Regions from separate parts of the Methylosinus sp. PW1 genome, predicted to be linked through region 1. Evidence: riboswitches for the same ligand, from Rfam matches in the RefSeq annotation. Region 1 holds a riboswitch; the other holds the start of a gene.

What was found. Region 1 has a riboswitch for thiamine pyrophosphate ahead of thiC (phosphomethylpyrimidine synthase ThiC). Riboswitches for the same ligand answer to the same signal wherever they lie in the genome.
Region 2: it holds a riboswitch for thiamine pyrophosphate, as region 1 does, so the genes downstream of both, K369_RS17290 (FAD-dependent oxidoreductase) here and thiC (phosphomethylpyrimidine synthase ThiC) in region 1, are expected to answer to the same signal.

Annotation. Positions count from the first base shown of each region.
Region 1 is NZ_JQNK01000009.1:604,926-612,171, reverse strand. It holds gene K369_RS12150 (OmpP1/FadL family transporter) at 1-960, opposite strand, end outside; TPP riboswitch at 1,193-1,292, shown strand; gene thiC (phosphomethylpyrimidine synthase ThiC) at 1,366-3,198, shown strand; gene K369_RS12140 (hypothetical protein) at 3,410-3,652, shown strand; gene mog (molybdopterin adenylyltransferase) at 3,982-4,524, shown strand; gene dapB (4-hydroxy-tetrahydrodipicolinate reductase) at 4,634-5,449, shown strand; gene K369_RS12125 (2,3-bisphosphoglycerate-dependent phosphoglycerate mutase) at 5,489-6,109, shown strand; gene K369_RS12120 (alpha-ketoglutarate-dependent dioxygenase AlkB) at 6,142-6,765, shown strand; gene K369_RS12115 (cytochrome c-554) at 6,931-7,246, shown strand, end outside.
Region 2 is NZ_JQNK01000009.1:1,580,135-1,587,380, reverse strand. It holds gene cobS (cobaltochelatase subunit CobS) at 1-327, opposite strand, end outside; gene K369_RS17300 (J domain-containing protein) at 394-1,002, opposite strand; gene K369_RS17295 (BolA family transcriptional regulator) at 1,108-1,395, shown strand; TPP riboswitch at 1,528-1,671, shown strand; gene K369_RS17290 (FAD-dependent oxidoreductase) at 1,699-2,760, shown strand; gene thiS (sulfur carrier protein ThiS) at 2,729-2,878, shown strand; gene K369_RS26615 (hypothetical protein) at 2,932-3,075, shown strand; gene K369_RS17280 (thiazole synthase) at 3,120-3,914, shown strand; gene K369_RS17275 (thiamine phosphate synthase) at 3,911-4,558, shown strand; gene K369_RS17270 (quinoprotein dehydrogenase-associated SoxYZ-like carrier) at 4,524-5,285, opposite strand; gene K369_RS17265 (quinoprotein relay system zinc metallohydrolase 2) at 5,425-6,348, opposite strand; gene xoxF5 (lanthanide-dependent methanol dehydrogenase XoxF5) at 6,660-7,246, shown strand, end outside.

The sequences.
Region 1 (7,246 bases):
GGACGCCGAATCGGTGTCCTTCCAGCCGAAGCCGGGGCCATTCGACGAGCCGAGCGAGTGATAGAGGACCGGGAAGCTCGGATTGCTCACCGAGGAGACGCCCGAATAGAAAATATGGCGCCAGTCGGCCATCACCGTCAGATCGGGCGTGACGTCATAGGCGACGCCGGCGGTGATCGAGGCGGGAATGTCGAAGCGCCCGCCATCGGCGAAAAGGCCGGCATATTTGGCGAAGCGCGTCATGAACATGGGCGTCGACGCGGCGGCGCCGATGCGAAATTGATCCGTCACGCGCCATTGCATGCCGAAGCGCATGCCGCCGCCGAAGGACCAATCGTAGCCATTGTCCGACAGGCGATACATGTCGCTCGAATAGGGCGAGAAGGATTTGAGGCCCTGGAGATTGATCATCTGCACCGCGATCGTCGGCGCTATGCCGATCGCCAGCGAGCCGAATTTTTGCGCATAGGCGAAGCTGGTGAAGGACTGCTCCAGATTGACGCCGGCGTAGCCGCCGCCGAACGGGCCGCCGAGCGGCGGGTGATAATGGCCGAAATCGAAAGAAGTGGCGATGCCGCCATTGCCGTAGGACGCCGTGCCCCAGGACGAATTGGCGTCGATCGGCGAAACATATCCGCTGTTCGGCACCGGAAAGATCGGACGGCCGCTGCGAATATCGCCGGGCGCCACCACTTTGGGCCGCCCCTCGGTGGAATAGCCGCGCTCGGGCATGAGGGCGGTGATGCCCAGATGCATCTGGCGCTCGAGATCGACAATGCCGGCCGGATTGATCGAGATCGCCATGGAATCCCGCGAATCGGCGACGCCGGCGCCGCCCAGCGCCTTCTGACGCGGGCCATAGCCGATCAGAAAATAGCCGTCCGCCGCGAGCGCAGGAGCCGTGAGAGAGACTGTCAGAGCCGTCGCCGAGACGAAATTACGCCAGGAATATCCGTTCATTATCTATCGCCCCGCCCCAGATTTCGGTCGCCGTTCACACGCCATTTAGAAGCACTCGGCAACCCGGCGGCGTTCTCATCACACGACTCACTATTGTCCGAGACCCTAGCAGAGCGCTCGCCCCGCGACAGCGCCGTCGCCCGGATTTCCGTGAATAATTCGAGGTCTGTCACGTTTTTGCCACAGCGCATGATTGCCGGCTTGCCGCGATCCGAGGCCACGGATAAAATCACGGCATGGCGAGGGGCGCCTCTCCGAGAGGAGCGGCTGAGAAGCACCCATCGAACCTGATCCGGGTAATGCCGGCGCGAGGGAAGGCCAGCAGGACGCGACGCCCGATTTTTCGGGACGGCGCGCCCGACTTCATCGCCCGCCGCCCATCCTCAGAACCAATGGAGCGCGACGATGAACGTGCAGGACAAGCGCCCGACGACGCCCCAGAGCGTGACCACCGGGCCGATCGGCGCCTCGCGCAAGCTCTATTTCGCGCCGCGCGGCCGCGAGGATATTCGCGTTCCCGTCCGCGAGATCGCGCTTCACCCCTCCGCCGGCGACGCGCCTCTGCGCGTCTATGACCCGTCCGGTCCCTATAGCTGCGCCGATTTCACGCCCGATCTCGCGGCCGGCCTGCCGGCGGCGCGACGCTGGCTGGAGAGCCGCGCCGGGCTCGAGGCCTATGACGGTCGCGCGGTGAAGCCGGAGGACAATGGCTTCGTCGGCGAGGATCGGCTGGTCCCGCCCTGTCCCGCGCCGCGCGCCATTCGCCGCGCCGCCGGCTCGGCGCCGGCGACGCAGCTCGAATTCGCGCGCGCCGGAATCGTCACCGAGGAGATGATCTATGTCGCGCATCGCGAGAATCTCTGCCGCGAGCGCGCCTTCGCGCAGGCGGGGGAGCGGATCGAGGCGGGGGAGGGCTTCGGCGCCGCGCTTCCGGCTTTCGTGACGCCGGAGTTCGTGCGCGAGGAAATCGCCCGCGGTCGCGCCATCATTCCCGCCAACATCAATCATCCGGAAGCCGAGCCGATGATCATCGGCCGCAATTTCCTGGTGAAGGTCAACGCCAATATCGGCAATTCGGCCATCACCTCCTCGGTCGCCGAGGAGGTGGAGAAGATGGTGTGGGCGATCCGCTGGGGCGCCGATACGGTGATGGATCTCTCCACCGGCCGCAACATCCACAACATCCGCGACTGGATCATCCGCAACTCGCCCGTGCCCATCGGCACAGTGCCGATCTATCAGGCGCTGGAGAAAGTCGGCGGCGACGCCACCAAGCTCGATTGGGAAGTGTTCAAGGACACGCTGATCGAGCAGGCGGAGCAGGGCGTCGATTACTTCACCATTCACGCCGGCGTGCGTCTCGCCCATGTGCCGCTCACAGCGGATCGCGTCACCGGCATCGTCTCGCGCGGCGGTTCGATCATGGCGCGCTGGTGCCTGTCGCGCCATTCGGAGAGCTTCCTCTATGAGCGCTTCGACGAGATTTGCGACATCATGCGCCGCTATGACGTCTCCTTCTCGCTCGGCGACGGTTTGCGTCCGGGCTGCATCGCCGACGCCAATGACGCAGCGCAATTCGCCGAGCTGGAGACGCTGGGCGAATTGACCAAGGTCGCCTGGGACAAGGGCTGCCAGGTGATGATCGAAGGCCCCGGCCATGTGCCGATGCACAAGATCAAAGTGAATATGGAAAAGCAGCTGCGCGATTGCGGCGAGGCGCCCTTCTACACGCTCGGGCCGCTCGTCACCGACATTGCGCCCGGCTATGATCACATCACTTCCGCCATCGGCGCCGCGATGATCGGCTGGTTCGGCACGGCGATGCTCTGCTATGTGACGCCCAAGGAGCATCTCGGCCTGCCCGATCGCGAGGATGTGAAGACCGGCGTCATCACTTATCGCATCGCAGCGCATGCGGCCGATCTCGCCAAGGGCCATCCCGCGGCGCAGGAACGCGACAACGCCATGAGCCGCGCGCGTTTCGATTTCCGCTGGGAGGATCAGTTCGACATTGGTCTCGATCCCGATACGGCGCGCCGCTATCACGACGAGACGCTGCCCAAGGAGGCGCATAAGGTCGCGCATTTCTGCTCCATGTGCGGGCCGAAATTCTGCTCCATGCAGATCACGCGCGATCTGCGCGAGGAGGCGGCGGCCATCGCCGAGCGGGAGAAGGGCTTCGCCGAAAAGAGCGCGGAATTTTTGGAGAAGGGCGCGCAGATCTACGTCGCGGAATGAGGCGCGCGACGGCGGTTTTCGTCAGAAAATGCGGGCGGGAGCTTTTTCTGCAATGCAGCGAAGGCTTTCTCCGCATCGTCTTCGGCGCGACACCGAAATGTCAATTACATTGACAGTCGCAGCGGAAACAGCCTATTTGCCCCGCGGGACGATGCGCCCTGTAACAAAATAAGGGACAAATGCTCCCACGTCCAAAAGAGGGAAACGGCAAATGAACATTCGCGCCATTGTGACGGCCGCTGCTCTGTCGCTCGGCATGGTCGGCCCGGTTTTCGCCGGCTGCGACATCAAGGATGAAGACAAGCAGGGCGTCTGCGTCGACAAGTGCTACTTCGAATACGTGTCCGTGAAGAACCGCTTCTCGACAGGCCCGGAGGGTCTCCTGAAGGCCAAGACGGACCGGGACGCTTGCTACACGAAGTGCGGCTGCGAGCCGGCCTCTGTGAAGGAGTAATCCTTATCGGATCGACGCGAGCCCGGCGGGCGCAAAGCTCGCCTCGAGGCTCGTGACGCCGCCGGGCGCGCGATATATCGCGCGCCCAGGAGGCTTCGGAGAGGAGGCCTCGGACAGACAATCTCGCGAGCGCTGTGCTCGAATTTCATACAGTCGCCGCGTTTCCAATATTGCGCTCGATGCGCCGACGCTGCGGATAACGCTCTCTCGCTCAGAAGAGGCGACGCCGCTCCCCCATCGTTCATCACTTCCGATTCGAGGCTGCTTCGTCGTCACGATCGACGGAGCTTTCGGTTGTCTCGCGCCTTGGACCCGCTATTGTGCGGCGCATGACTGAGAGACAGCAAGCCGTCATCGGCGTCGTCACCGCCTCCGACCGCGCCAGCGCCGGCGTCTATGAGGACATCAGCGGACCGGCCATCGCCGCCTATTTCGAGAAGGTGCTGACCACGCCCTTCCGCATAGAGCGGCGCCTCATCCCCGACGGCTTCGAGAGCGTGCGCGACACGCTCATCGATCTCGCCGACAATATCGGCTGCGATCTCGTCGTCACCACGGGGGGCACGGGGCCGTCGCCGCGCGATCTGACGCCGGAGGCGACGCTCGCCGCCGCGCCGCGCGAATTGCCGGGCTTTGGCGAGCTGATGCGTAAAGTGTCGCTGGCGCAGACGCCGACGGCGATATTGTCGCGGCAATTGGCCGCGCATCGCGGCAAATGCCTCGTCATCAACCTGCCCGGAAAGCCGGCCGCAATCGAGCTCTGCCTCGACGCGGTGATGCCGGCCGTGCCCTATTGTCTCGATCTCATCGGCGCGGCCTATATAGAGACAGATCCGGCGCGCGTCGCCGCCTTCCGCCCGAAAGGCAAATAGCCGCCCGATCGGGTGGGGCGTCTCCCCTTCTCATTCGCGCATCGGGGCTGTATAGACTGGCCGCCGGCTCGAGTGAGGCCGCGTGGATTCAAAAGGGGGGCGAAGCGTCATGAGCGATGTGCGGCTGGTCATCGTCGGCGCCGCCGGCCGCATGGGCCGGATGCTCATCGCCGCCGCCGGCGAGACGAAAGGCGTCGCTCTGACCGGCGCGCTCGTATCGCCCGATTCCCCCGTCCTTGGAGAGGACGCCGGCCTGCTGGTCGGGCGCCCCGCCAATGGGGTGCGCCTTTCCGCCGATGTCGCGGCCGCGCTGGCGACGGCGGATGTGGCCATTGATTTTTCGACGCCCGCGACGACTGTGGCGCTGGCCGGGCTCGCGGCGGCGGCCGGCGTCGCCCATGTCATCGGCACCACCGGATTTTCGGGCGAGGACCTCGCCGCTCTCGCCGCTGCGGCCGAGCGCGTTCCTGTGGTGCGCTCCGGCAATATGAGCCTCGGCGTCAATCTTCTCGCCGTGCTGGTGGAGCGCGCCGCAAAGGCGCTCGGCTCCGCCTGGGACATAGAGATCGTCGAGATGCACCACCGCATGAAGGTGGACGCGCCCTCGGGCACGGCGCTCCTTTTGGGCGAGGCGGCGGCGCGGGGACGCGAGATCGCGCTCGCCGAGCATAGCGCCCGCGCCCGCGACGGCCTCACCGGCGCGCGCCGGGAGGGCGACATAGGCTTCGCCTCGCTGCGCGGCGGCACGGTTGTGGGCGAGCATTCGGTTATTTTCGCCGGGGCGGGGGAGCGCATAGAGCTCACGCATCGCGCCGAGGATCGCGGCATTTTCGCGCGCGGCGCGATCGCCGCCGCAGTTTGGACGCGAGGTCGGCCGGCCGGCCTCTATTCTATGGCCGATGTGCTCGGCCTCGCCGGCGCCTGATCGCGCGCCGCATCGTTCGATTCGAGGGACATAGCCCGCATGGACCGTATTCTCGTCCTCCTCCGCCATGGCGAAAGCGAGTGGAACGCCAAAAACCTCTTCACGGGCTGGAAGAATCCCGACCTCACGCCCAAGGGGACAGAGGAGGCGCGGCGAGCCGGGCGGGAGCTCAAGCGCATCGATCTGCGCTTCAACATCGGCTTCACCTCGCTGCTGCTGCGCGCGCAGCACACGCTGGATCTCACCTTTCAGGAGCTCGGGCAGAGAGATGTGCCCGTCATCCGCAGCCGCGCGCTCAATGAGCGGCATTACGGCGACCTCTCCGGCCTCAACAAGGACGAGGCGCGCCAGCAATGGGGCGAGGAGCAGGTGCGGCTGTGGCGGCGCTCTTATGACGTCGCGCCGCCCGGCGGCGAGAGCCTCAAGGATACGGTGGCGCGTGTGCTGCCATTCTATTGCCAGGAGATTCTTCCGCGCGCCATGCGGGGCGAGCGTGTGCTGGTCGCCGCGCATGGCAATTCGCTGCGCGCTCTGGCCATGGTGCTCGACCGGCTGACGCCCGAATCGGTGTCCTCGCTGGAGATCGCCACCGGCGTGCCGATCGTCTACCGGCTCAACTCCGATTCGACCGTCGCCACCAAGGAAGTGCTCGACCGGTGATGCGCGGCCGCTCCGCGCCGGAGGGAGCGATCATGTCCGAGATGGCGCCTGGCGTTCGCCTCTATCGCGGCTATTTCGACGAGGCGGCGCAGCTCGCTCTGCTGCGCGAGCTGGAGCGGATCGTCGCTCGCGCGCCTCTGTTCACATCGACCATGCCGCGCACCGGACAGCCCTTCTCCGTGCGCATGACCAATTGCGGCCCGCTCGGCTGGCTCAGCGATCAGTCGCGCGGCTATCGCTATGAGGCGCGTCATCCCGAAACCGGCGAGCCCTGGCCGCCCATGCCGCAAATGCTGCTCGACGCCTGGGCGGCGCTGGCCGAGCATTCGCAGCCGCCGCAGGCCTGCTTGGTGAATTACTATGGGCGCGACGCGAAGATGGGCGCGCATCAGGATCGTGACGAAGCGGATTTTTCGGCGCCGATTTTCTCCGTTTCTCTCGGCGCCGATTGCCGCTTTCGCCTCGGCGGCGCGCGGCGCTCCGATTCGTCGCGGGCCTTCGTTCTGTCGTCGGGCGACGTGCTGACGCTGGGCGGGCCGGCGCGGCTGCGGTTCCATGGCGTCGATCGGCTGCTGCCGGAACTCGCGCCGAAGCTCGTCTCTCCGCTATTCGCCGAGGGCGGGCGCATCAATTTGACGTTGCGCCGCGTTACCTGACGATATTTCAGGCCCCGTTCAGGCGGGCGAGCATATTGTCACCAATAGCGCTCCGATATAGTTTCCCGGCCGCGGGATGAACGATCGGCGCTGGCGTCACGCCCGGGCCGGCAAAACCAAGATAGTCGGTTCCCAGGGGACGACGCTTCGAGGAAAGGAACGAGGATGAAATCTGTGACCAGACTGGCGCTCGCTGCGGGCGTCGTTTTCACCGCCATGGCCGGCCAGGCGATCGCCGCCGGCGATCCCGCGGCGGGCGAGAAGGTCTTCAACAAGTGCAAGGCCTGCCATCAGGTCGGCGAGACGGCGAAGAACGCCGTGGCTCCCGAGCTGAACGGCATCAACGGCCGTAAGGCCGCGGCGGTGGAGGGCTACACCTATTCCGACCCCCTCAAGAACTCCGGCATCACCTGGGACGAGGCCGCCTTCAAGGAATTCGTCAAGAATCCGAAGGCCAAGGTCGCCGGCACCAAGATGGTGT
Region 2 (7,246 bases), 980 kb from region 1:
GAGATCGATGCGCGAGACATGGCTGTCCAGATTGACGCGCACGCAAGGCCAGTTGAGCCGCGCGGCCACCTGCTCGATATGCGTCGATTTGCCGGTGCCGTGATAGCCCGTGACCATCACGCGGCGGTTGCGGGCGAAACCGGCGAGAATGGCGAGCGTCGTCTCGCGGTCGAAGAGATAGTCGGGATCCTTGTCCGGGACATGCTCGGTCCGCTCGGAATAGGCGGGAACCTCGAGATCGGAGTCGATGCCGAATAGCTGGCGCACGGAGACTTTGAGGTCCGGCAGGGGCGCGGACCCGGCCGCTTTGTCGCTTGGGGTTGACATTGATCCTCCGTTTCGCCGACGCGCGCTCGCGACATTCGCGCCGGCAAGGCCTGGTCAAACGCTTGTTCAAACGAGCTTGGCGGCCCGCAACGTCTTATATGCGTGAATGATCTCCCGCAGTCTTTCCTCGCAGGAGCGATCTCCGCCATTGGCGTCGGGATGGTGACGTTTGACGAGCTCCTTATAGCGCGTCTTTATCGCCTCCGCACCGGCGGTCTCATCCAATCCGAGCGCATTCAGCGCCTTGATCGTCACCGCCGAATAGCGCGGGCTCGCCTCCGCCTGCGGCCGGGCGCGATGCGCCCGCTGCCGGTAGAGGCCCATCGGATCGGCGAAATTCTCGGGCCGCAGCGGGTCCTCGCGGAAGGAGGCCTGTCCGCGCTTCACGCCCATGGACCAGGTGGGGCGATGGCCGGTGGTGGCGTCGTCCTTCAGGTAACGGGCGACATCCTCGTCGCTCATTCCGTTGAAGTAATTGTATGAATTATTATATTCCCGCACGTGCTCCAGGCAGAAGCAGAAATATTGCCCCTCGCGCAGCCGTCCCATGGGCGCGCGATGGGCGCCCTCCGCCTCGCAGCCGGGGGCGTCGCAGCGAAAACGAGTCTCGCGGCGCTCCTGCCTCTGCTCGGGCTTCACGCGGATACGATCGAAGAGGGGCGAATTCAAATCCATGGCGCTGCATTATGGTAGACTGGCCGCAGGCTGCAAGCGGAACCCGACGCCAATTTCAATCGGCGGGAATTTTGCTTGGACCGAGGCGACGAGGAGGATTCCACTATGGCCGAGCAAGGCAATATCGGCGCCGTCCAGGCCCGCATCCGTTCGAAGCTGACCGAAGGGCTCGCGCCCGTCACCTTGAAGGTGATCGACGAGTCCGACAAGCACGCCGGGCATGGCGGCCACCACCAGGACGGCGAGAGCCATTTTCGAGTCGAGGTGGTGAGCGAGGCGTTCGCGGGCAAGAGGCTCGTCGAGCGGCATCGCATCGTCAACACGCTGCTCGCCGAGGAGCTGGCGACGCGCGTTCACGCTCTGACGATCACGGCGCGCGCTCCGCAGGAGTAGTGGCGGCAGGCGCTCGGCTTCCTCGTCCTTCGAGACGGCGGCTGCGCCGCCTCCTGAGGATGAGGAAACCACCCCATCGCTCGGCCTCCATGGCGGCCCCGCTTGACGCGCGGCCCCACCTGCGCGAATCTCGGTCTCGCCCAGGGGAGCCTCGCCGCCTGCGCGCTGCGGCGCGCGGCAAGAGGCTGAGAGGCCGGATGGCTGGTGACAGCGGCTCGGCGACCCTTCGAACCTGATCCAGTTCGCGCTGGCGTAGGGAGGTCGCATGTTCCTGATATTCCTCGGCCCTATCGGGCCGTATCGATGCTGATCGGCGTGATCGGCGCCGGCGTCGCCGGCCTGACCGCGGCTTTCGAGATCGCTCGCGCCGGCGCGCCCTTCGGCGCCGAGGTCGAGCTGGTGGAGAGAGCGGCGGGGCCGGGCCGCGGCTGCTCGCATTTCGCCGGGGGCATGATCGCGCCCTGGTGCGAATTGGAGAGCGCCGAGCCCATCGTCGCGACGCTCGGCGAGGAGGCGCTCGCCTTCTGGACCAAGGACATTCCCGTCGCGAAAATCGCCGGCAGCCTCGTCGTCGCGCCGCCGCGCGACCGCGCCGAGCTGACCGAATTCTCCCGCCGCACCCGCTGTTTCGAGCGGCTGGACGCCGATGGCCTCGCGGCGCTGGAGCCGGCGCTCGCCGGGCGATTCTCGGCCGGGCTCCATTTTCCGCAGGAGGCGCATCTCGAGCCGCGCGCGGCGATGGCGGCGCTGTTCGAATGTTTGCAGACAATGGACAATGTTCGCATCCGGCTCTGCGCCGATTCTGTCCCGCGGGCGGATTGGATCGTCGATTGCCGCGGCTTCGCCGCGCGCGGCGAGCTGGCGGAGCTGCGCGGCGTCAAGGGCGAGATGCTCGTGCTGCGCAGCGAGGAGATCGAATTGTCCCGCCCCGTCCGCATGCTGCATCCGCGCCACCCGGTCTATGTGGTGCCGCGCGGGCAGGGCGTGTTCATGGTCGGCGCGACGATGATCGAGAATGAGGAGCGCTCCCGCGTCACCGCGCGTTCCATCGTCGAGCTGGTCAATTCGGCCTTCGCCATTCATCCCGCTTTCGCCGAGGCGGAGATCGTCGAGACAGGCTCGGATGTGCGCCCCGCCTTCCCGGACAATCTGCCGCGCATTTCGCGCCAGGGCCGGACGCTCTCTATCAACGGGCTCTATCGGCATGGATTTTTGCTGGCGCCGGCGCTGGCGCGCCGCGTCGCGCGCTTCCTCTTCACGGGCGAGATCTTCCCGGAGGTCATGAATGCGAATCAGGGTGAATGGGCAGACGCTCGAGGTCGAGGCGCCCACATTGGAGCGCCTCATCGAGGAATTGGGCTTTAGCGAGCAGACCATCGCCACGGCGGTGAATCAGGAATTCGTGCGCAGCAAGGATCGCGGCGAGACGCTGCTGGTCGAGGACGATACGATCGAGATCGTCACGCCGCGGCAGGGAGGGTGAGGGGCTCGTCGAACTTGCTACCTCCTCCACGCACTCCATGTTAGGGTCGGCCCATGAGCACGATCGTCACGGAAATCGACAGCGACGTTCAACACGAGTTCGCCTTGCTGAAGGGCGAGTTCAACACCGTGAAATGGATGCTCGCGACCAACATCACGCTCACGCTTCTGGTGCTCGGAAAGCTGTTCCTGCACTGATGGCCGATGCGGTTTCCGGTCGAGCCCCGAACCAGCCGAATGCGATGACTGCGTCTCTCCTCCTCTATGGCGAGGTCCTATCCTCCCGCTTCCTGCTCGGCACGGCGCGCTATCCTTCGCCCGCGATACTCGCCGAGGCGATCCGCGCCGCGGGGGCGGAGGTCGTCACCGTCTCGCTGCGGCGGGAGGCCGGAGGCTCGCGCGCGGGCGAGAGCTTTTGGCGGCTCATTCGCGAGCTGGGCGTGCGCGTGCTGCCCAACACCGCCGGCTGCCGCACGGCCAAGGAGGCCGTCGCCACCGCGCAAATGGCGCGCGAGCTGTTCGGAACCAATTGGATCAAGCTCGAGGTCATCGGCGAGGAGGACACGCTCCAACCGGACGTCTTCGGCCTGGTGGAGGCGGCGCGCATCCTCAGCGACGACGGCTTTTGCGTCTTTCCCTATACGACAGAGGATCTCGTCGTCGCGGAGCGGCTGCTGGACGCCGGCTGCCGCGTGCTGATGCCCTGGGCCGCGCCGATCGGCTCCGGCCGCGGGATCAACAATCTCTTCGGCCTCCGGGCGCTGCGCGCGCATTTTCCCGATACGCCGCTGATCGTGGACGCCGGCCTCGGCGCGCCATCGCAGGCGGCGGCGGTCATGGAGCTCGGCTTCGACGCGGCGCTGCTCAACACGGCGGTGGCGCGCGCCGGCGATCCGATCGCTATGGCGCGAGCCTTCGCGCTCGCCATAGAGGCGGGCCGGGCGGCCTATCTCTCCGGCCTGATGGAGCCGCGCGACATGGCGGCGCCCTCGACGCCCGTGCTCGGCCGCGCCTTCGGCGATGGATTCGAGGCATGAGCGCGATTTCGCTCGATCCCTTCTATCTCATCGTCGATTCCGCCGATTGGCTGCCCCGGCTGTTGCCTTGCGGCGTGCGGCTCGTGCAATTGCGCGTCAAGGATCGGGAGGAGGCGGCGCTGCGCGCGGAGATCGCCCGCGCTCGCGACCTTTGCGCCGCCCATGGCGCGCTGCTCGTCGTCAATGATTATTGGCGGCTCGCCATCGAGCTTTCCTGCGATTTCGTGCATCTCGGCCAGAGCGATCTCGACACGGCCGATATCGCCGCGATCCGCGCGCATGAAATAAGGCTCGGCGTCAGCACGCATGACGAGGCGGAGCTGGAGCGGGCGTTGGCGCTCGCCCCCGATTATATCGCGCTGGGGCCGATCTATCCCACCTTGCTGAAGCAAATGGCCTTCGCCCCGCAGGGGCTGGAGAAGATCGGCGTCTGGAAACGCCGCATCGGCGCGATTCCGCTCGTCGCCATCGGCGGGCTGACGCCGGAGCGCGCCCGCGCGGCGCTGGCGGCGGGGGCGGACAGCGCCTGCGTCGTCACCGATATATTGCGCGCCGCGGAGCCGGAGGCGCGCGCCCGCGAGTGGGTGGAGGCGACGGACGAAAAGCGTCTCACGACGCTCCGCCGATCGGCCATTCCCCTTTGAACACATTGCCCTGATTGTCGCGCGCCTCGACGCGCATCACCTTGGCGCCATTGGGCTTGTAGGCGAAGCGGAAGCTCGGATCCTCGGACAGGGAAATTCCGCCCTCCATGGAGAAGATCAGCGCATCGCCCTGACGCACTTCCACCTTGTCGACATAGTGAGCGGGAATATAGGCGCGGGTGAGCGGGTCCATCTGCAATCCCGAATTATTGGGATGGCGGATCATGATCTGCGCCTCGCGCAGCGCGGGATTCTCGCTCGGCAGCTCGCGATATTTCATCTTGCCGAGATTGGCGGAGGCCTCGTCCTGATCCTTGATCGCCGGAGCCGAGCAGCCGCCCGAGGCCTTCACGAATTTCACCACAGAATGCAGCGCGCCATCGCCCGTTTGGCTGACGACATGCACATTGGTGTAGGAGTTCACGCGCACGCGCGTCTCGATCTTCGTGACGCCGGCGCCCTCGCCGAAGGAGAAGGCCGCCGCCATGGGCATGGGATTCTCGTCGATGACCAGCGTCGCCGCGCGCAGGCCGGGCGCGAGCAGCGAGATGGTCATCGGCACGATGGCCGCGTCCTCGGCCCGCTTCGGCGCCTCCAGCGCCACCACGCCCTCATGCGACGCGATCGGGCGATCGTGGAAAATATCGGTGACGAGGCCCGGCCACGGATCGATCTTCTGCTCCTGGGCCAGCGCCGCGCCGGCCGAAAGGCAGAGCGCCGCGACCATCGCGAGGGAGCGCGGGAGAGACCGTGAGCCGCGGGGCTCGCTCTCATTCGGCGATTTGCGAGCCTGAAGGCTCGCGGTCCAAGGGCTCATCTGCCTTCCTCCGGTATCTGTCGAACATAGCGCTGTGAACGCGGCCGGCTCAAGGGGCCTCCCATTCCAGCTCGGCGAAGCCGGCCGTGGCGTTGCGCGTGTGATAATCTTCGAACAGCAGCCAATTGGGCTTTTCGCCGCGGCCGGCGGTCGTCACCGCGCGCGCGAGAGTCTCGCCTTTGGCGATATCGGCGCGCAAATCGCGGGTGAGATGGTCGAGATAGGCCTTTTGCGCCTCCAGCGCCTGTGGCCAGGGAGCGACCGCCGGCCCATGGCCCGGCACGACGCGGACGGCCTCGATCTTCCGCAATTCCTCGATGACGGAAAGGAAGCCCAAAAGGCTGCCGTCGACGATCGGCACATGCTGCAGAAACAAGAGATCGCCGGTAAAAAGCGTGCCGCTCTGCGAATCGAGCACGGTGAGATCGGAATCGCTATGGGCGGTGCGCCAGGCTTTCAGCGTGATCTTTCGCCCGCCGAGATCGAGAATCGTCTCGCGCTCGACGGTGAGGGTCGGCGGAACCAGAATCACATCGTCGAGCAGGGCGCCCATCGCCTCACGGAAAGAAGAGAGATAATGCGGGCCGCGCGCCGCCATGGCGCGGGCGAGATTCTTGTGCCCGACGAAGACCGCTCCCGTGTCTCGAAAGGCAATATTCCCGAAAATATGATCCGGATGGACGTGAGTGTCGATGACATAACGGATCGGCTTGGTCGTGCGCTGCTGCAATGCAGCGAGGAAAGCCTCGCCCTCCGCGCGGCTGCCGCCCGTGTCGATGACCGCGACCGCCTCCGCCCCGACAATGGCGCCGAGATTGGCGATGCCGCCGAGGTTGTCGCGGGACATCAAGGCTGTCACGCCCTGATGGGCGAAGACTCCCGGCGCGATCTCGGTCAGCTCGAAGCTTTTCGCGCCGCCCGCGACGAGGCAGAGAAACGCAATCGCGAGCCTTCGAATAGTGCGTTGCAGCATCGGTTTTTCAGCCTTGTTTTTCGCCCGTTTCACGCGCGAAATCAGGAAAGTCGGGAATGGTATTTGGGGATTGCGCTTCAATTCTGTGCGACATATTATCCCGCCGTTTCCGACCTAAAAGAGGCTTTCCGGCCGGGAACCGGAGAGCATCTCGACGGAGATAGGGGCGGAGCTGCGGGCGCGGCGTTTCCGTCCGATCGCCGTGAAAAAAAGAGGAAACGGCTTCCCAAAGCCTTAGGGCGTCGGAAAGGCGCGATGTCGGCGGCGTGGCCGGGCCTTTTGCACGGTGACGTCGTCAGGAGGAAAAGCTCATGCATAAGCTGTTGTTGTCGACTTCGGTGGGGATTCTCGCGCTGTTCGGGGCCGGCGTGGCGAACGCCGCCGACGAGCTGCTCGATCTCCAGAAGAATCCGAAGGATTGGGTTTTGCCGACCGGCGACTACGCCAATCTGCGTTACTCGAAGCTGAAGCAGATCACCACCGAGAACGTCGGCAAGCTGGCTCCCGCCTGGAGCTTCTCGACCGGCGTGCTGCGCGGCCACGAAGGCGCGCCGCTCGTTCTCGGCGACGTGCTGTATCTGCATACGCCGTTCCCCAACATCGTCTACGCCCTCGATCTCAACAACGAAGGCAAGATCCTCTGGAAGTATGAGCCCAAGCAGGATCCGAGCGTCGTTCCGGTCATGTGCTGCGACACGGTGAATCGCGGCCTCGCCTATGGCGACGGCAAGATCTTCCTGGCCCAGGCCGACACCACTCTCGTCGCTCTCGACGCCAAGACCGGCAAGCTCATCTGGTCGGTGAAGAACGGCGATCCGTCGAAGGGCGCCACCTCGACCGCCGCTCCGCACGTCTTCAAGGACAAGGTCCTCGTCGGCATCGCCGGCGGCGAGTTCGG